2 regions of the Micromonospora sp. CPCC 206060 genome follow, and region 1 is predicted to be linked to the other one. Evidence: predicted binding sites of a transcription regulator. Region 1 holds the regulator's gene; the other holds the start of a gene.
The links. The regulator HrcA, encoded in region 1, represses chaperone genes, less so after heat shock. The targets are predictions, from matches to a motif close to GGTTNGCACNCTCNNNNNGAGNGTGCNAACC.

Region 1 (2,456 bases):
ACCATCGCGCCGATGGCGAACAGGAAACCGATCAGGATGCAGGCCAGCACCCAGCCGATCACCGCGACGATCGACCAGACGAGCTGGAAGTTCAGCGCGGCCACCGCGTGGGCACGTACGGTCGGCGACTGGCTGCCCTTGGCGAGCAGGGCCACCAGCGGGGCGATCCAGCCGGCCGTCCCGGCACCGAGGAACATGCCGGCGGCGCCACCGAAGTGCGCGACCAGCGCCCAGGTCTTCTCGTCGTTGTTGGCGAACCCGGCGGGCGCCGGGCCACCGGGGTAGCCACCGGCTGGCGGGTAGCCGGCACCCGGTGTGCCGTAGCCACCGGGTGCGCCGTAGCCGCCCTGCGGCGGTTGGCCACCCTGGGGCGGGTAGCTCTCCGCGCCGGGGGCGGGGGGTGGGTACCCGCCGGGTGGGGGATAGCCACCCGCCCCGGAGGTGGGTGGGGGGTACCCGCCGGGGGACGGGTCACCGCCGGAGACCGGAGCGGTCGGCGGCTCGTGCCCGTGGAGCGGGGCGGTCGGAGGTTCGTACCCGGACCCGCCGTACGGGGGCTCCGGGGGCGTCGAGCCGGGATCGCCCCAGGAGGGAGGGCGAGGTGGTTCAGTCATGGGGTCACGGTAGGTTCCCGGGTCCACCCACGCCAGCGCGTACCGGACAGTACGCCCGGGTGATCGGGCAGCGGACGGGGCATGACCGCACGTCACGCCGACAGCCGGTGACGTGGGTCTGACGGATTCGATGATCGCGCGTTCCGGCCACGCCGACGTAGACTGGCACTCGCTACAGTCGAGTGCCAGAGCGTCCCGGCGGGTCGCATCGCAGGGCGGGGAGGTGGAGCGGATGGGTCTCGACGACCGCAAACTCGACGTCCTGCGCGCCATCGTCGAGGACTACGTTGCCACCCAGGAGCCGGTCGGCAGCAAGGCCCTGGTCGAGCGGCACCAGCTCGGGGTCTCCCCGGCGACGGTCCGCAACGACATGGCCGTGCTGGAGGAGGAGGGCTACATCCGGCAGCCGCACACCAGCGCCGGCCGGGTGCCCACCGACCGTGGCTACCGTCTCTTCGTGGACCGGCTCTCCCGGGTCAAACCACTCACCCCGGCGGAGCGCCGGGCCATCGAGCGCTTCCTGGTCGGCGCGGTCGACCTGGACGACGTCGTACACCGCACGGTCCGGCTGCTGGCGCAGCTCACCCGGCAGGTCGCGGTGGTGCAGTACCCCAGCCTCGCCCGCTCCTCGGTGCGGCACCTGGAACTGGTCCCGATCTCCACCACCCGGCTGATGCTGGTCATGATCGCCGACACCGGCCGGGTCGAGCAGCGGCTGGTCGAGTTGCCCGCGCCGATCCCGGCCGACGACGTGATCGACCTGCGGCGCATGGTCAACGAGAAGCTCGGCGGCACCAAGCTCGCCGACACCCCGCCGTTGGTGCAGGCCCTGGTCGAGGAGGTCAACCCGCAGCTTCGGCCGGCGATGACCACCCTCGCCACCGTGCTGCTGGAGACCCTGGTCGAACGGCACGAGGAGCGGATCGCCCTCGCCGGCACCGCCAACCTGGCCCGGGGTGGCCTGCTCGACTTCCAGGGATCGCTCCGTCCGATCCTGGAGGCGCTGGAGGAGGAGGTCGTCCTGCTCAAGCTGATCGGGGAGGTGGAGCCGAGCACGACCCGGGTCCGCATCGGCGACGAGAACGAGATCGACAACCTCCGGGGCACCTCGGTGGTGAGTACCGGCTACGGGCCGGGGCGCACCATCGTCGGCGGTCTGGGTGTCCTCGGGCCCACCCGGATGGACTACCCCGGGACGATCGCCACCGTACGCGCCGTGGCACGCTACGTAGGCGAGCTGCTGGCGCAGAACTGACCGGGCGCGCAGGATGGACACACCACTGACCAGGCGCACCACCCGACCAGGCGCAGTACTGACCAGAGCCGCACCCGACGACCGCGGGGCGTAACGCGAGACAGACATGGGGACACGGAACGCAGTGGCCAGGGACTACTACGGCATCCTCGGCGTCAGCCGGGACGCCTCCGATGACGAGATCAAGCGCGCCTACCGCAAGCTGGCGCGCCAGTACCACCCGGACGTCAATCCGGACCCGGAGGCCCAGGAGAAGTTCAAGGACATCAACGCCGCGTACGAGGTTCTCTCGGACGACCAGAAGCGGCAGATGGTCGACCTGGGTGGTGACCCGCTTGCGCCGGGTGGCGGCGGTGCCGGTCCGGGCGGGCCGGGTGGCGCCGGCCCGTTCGTCGGGTTCCAGGACATCATGGACGCCTTCTTCGGCGGGGCGGCCGGTTCGCGTGGGCCGCGTCCACGTACCCGGCCCGGCGCGGACGCGATCCTCCGCCTCGAACTGGACCTGCACGAGACCGCCTTCGGGGTGGAGGCGCCGATCACCGTCGACACCGCGGTGCTCTGCACCACCTGCACCGGCGCCGGTACCG
Region 2 (2,456 bases), on a different contig from region 1:
GCGATGGTCGGGTCGGCGAGCGTCCCGTCGAGGTCGGTGGCGAGCTCGGCGACCAGGTGGGCGCGGACCACGGCAGGGTCGGGATCGTGCACGTACCGGCGTACCCCGGCGACGGCTGCCTCGACGGTGCCGCTGCCGGTGAGGTGATAAGAGGGGGCCCTTCCTATACCGAAAGCGTTAAGCGGGGGCCCTTCCTTACTGCGGAGCAGGGTGGCGCGGCGGGGGACCTCGGCGAGTGGGCCGCACCAGAGAGCCGCCTCGACCAGGTCGCCGTCCACGCTGACCCACTCCGCCTCGGCGCCGGCCGGGATGAGGGCGTGGTCGATCCCGGGGGCCACCTTGACCACGGTGCGGGGGACCCGTTCCGCCAGTCCGAGCACGAAGTCCCAGGGTGGTGAGTAGGCCGTCGGGTCGAAGATCCGTCGTCCGGTGCCGGCGCGGCGGCGGGCCGGATCGCAGAAGACCGCGTCCACCCGGGTCACGTCGAAGGTGGTGGCGTCCCCGCACTCCACCGTGACCAGGTCGGCCAGTCCGGTGGCGTGGGCATTCGAGGTGGCCAGCGCGGCGGTGAGCGGGTCGGCCTCCACGGCGTACACCCGGATGCCGGCGCGGGCGGCGGCGAGCGCGTCGGCGCCGAGTCCGCAACCGAGGTCGGCGAGGGTGGTCACCCCGGCGGCGCGCAACCGGGCGGCCCGCCGGTCGGCGACCACCCGCCGGGTGGCCTGCTCCAGTCCGGCCCGGGTGAAGAACATGCCGGCCGCCTCCGGCCCGAACTTGGGTACCGCCCGGCGGCGCAGCTCGGCCTGGGTGAGTGCGGCGGCGGCGAGGTCGGCGGGAACCCCGGTGGCCCGTAGCGCGGCCGCCGCGGCCAGCGGGTCGCCGCCGGCCAGCCCGGCCGCCGTGGCGAGGGCGGTCTCGCCCGCCGGGGTACGCAGCGCGGCGAGCTGGTCGAGGTCCACCGGATCATTGTGGCGGGACGGCGTGCCGGTGTCCGGGGCGGGTCGGACCGGGCGACACGACGGGGGTTCGTTGGCACTCTCCTTGACGGAGTGCTAGCGATCGGCCTAATCTGCGATTAGCACTCTCGGACCGAGGGTGCCAGCTCCCGGGCCTCGGCGCGGGGGCTGAACGCCAGGCGGACCGGCACCCGCGACGACGGCCCCGCCCGGTGGCATGTGGCAGATTGACGCTGGTCAGCTGGACTGACCGGTACAGAAACCAGTACCCCAGGAGGGTATGCCCGTGACTACCGCGACCAAGGTTGCGATCAAGCCGCTCGAGGACCGGATCCTGGTCCAGGCGAATGAGGCTGAGACCACCACTGCGTCGGGCATCGTGATCCCCGACACTGCCAAGGAGAAGCCGCAGGAGGGCACTGTCCTCGCCGTCGGCCCGGGCCGCATCGACGACTCCGGCAACCGGATCCCGGTTGACGTCAAGGTCGGCGACACGGTCATCTACTCGAAGTACGGCGGCACCGAGGTCAAGTACGCCGGCGAGGAGTACCTGGTGCTCTCCGCCCGTGACGTCCTCGCGGTCATCGAGAAGTAACCAACCGATCAGTCGATCAGTGACGCTGTCCCGGTCCGGCTCGCCGGGCCGGGGCAGCGTCGTCTGGAGGGACATAGATGGCGAAGATCCTGAGCTTCTCGGATGACGCGCGGCACCTGCTGGAGCACGGTGTCAACGCGCTGGCGAACGCGGTCAAGGTCACCCTCGGCCCGCGTGGGCGCAACGTCGTCCTGGACAAGAAATTCGGTGCGCCGACGATCACCAACGATGGCGTGACCATCGCCAAGGAGATCGACCTCACCAACCCGTACGAGAACCTCGGTGCGCAGCTGGTCAAGGAGGTGGCGACCAAGACCAACGACATCGCCGGCGACGGGACCACCACCGCGACCGTGCTCGCCCAGGCGATGGTCCGCGAGGGCCTGCGCAACGTGGCGGCCGGTGCCAACCCGACCGGCCTGAAGCGGGGCATCGACGCGGCGGCCCAGAAGGTCTCCGAGGCGCTGCTCGGCAAGGCCGTCGAGGTGGCGAGCAAGGAGTCCGTCGCGCACGTCGCGACGATCTCCGCGCAGGACGCCACCATCGGTGAGCTGATCGCCGAGGCGATGGAGCGGGTCGGCCGCGACGGTGTTATCACCGTCGAGGAGGGTTCCACCCTCGCCACCGAGCTGGAGGTGACCGAGGGTCTCCAGTTCGACAAGGGCTTCATCTCGCCCAACTTCGTCACCGACGTCGAGGCCCAGGAAGCGGTGCTCGACGACCCGTACATCCTGATCACCACGCAGAAGATCTCCGCGATCGAGGAGCTGCTGCCGCTGCTGGAGAAGGTTCTCCAGAGCAGCAAGCCGCTGCTCATCATCGCCGAGGACGTGGAGGGGCAGGCGCTCTCGACGCTGGTGGTCAACTCGATCCGCAAGACCGTCAAGGTCTGCGCGGTCAAGGCG

Region 2: the regulator HrcA is predicted to act here: its motif matches at 1,074-1,104, upstream of groES (co-chaperone GroES).

Annotation. Positions count from the first base shown of each region.
Region 1 is NZ_JBAKHU010000001.1:440,542-442,997, reverse strand. Features, by position in the region: gene V6U90_RS02015 (DUF4870 domain-containing protein) at 1-614, opposite strand, end outside; gene hrcA (heat-inducible transcriptional repressor HrcA) at 847-1,869, shown strand; gene dnaJ (molecular chaperone DnaJ) at 1,994-2,456, shown strand, end outside.
Region 2 is NZ_JBAKHU010000002.1:280,325-282,780, forward strand. Features, by position in the region: gene V6U90_RS03720 (class I SAM-dependent methyltransferase) at 1-959, opposite strand, end outside; gene groES (co-chaperone GroES) at 1,237-1,551, shown strand; gene groL (chaperonin GroEL) at 1,629-2,456, shown strand, end outside.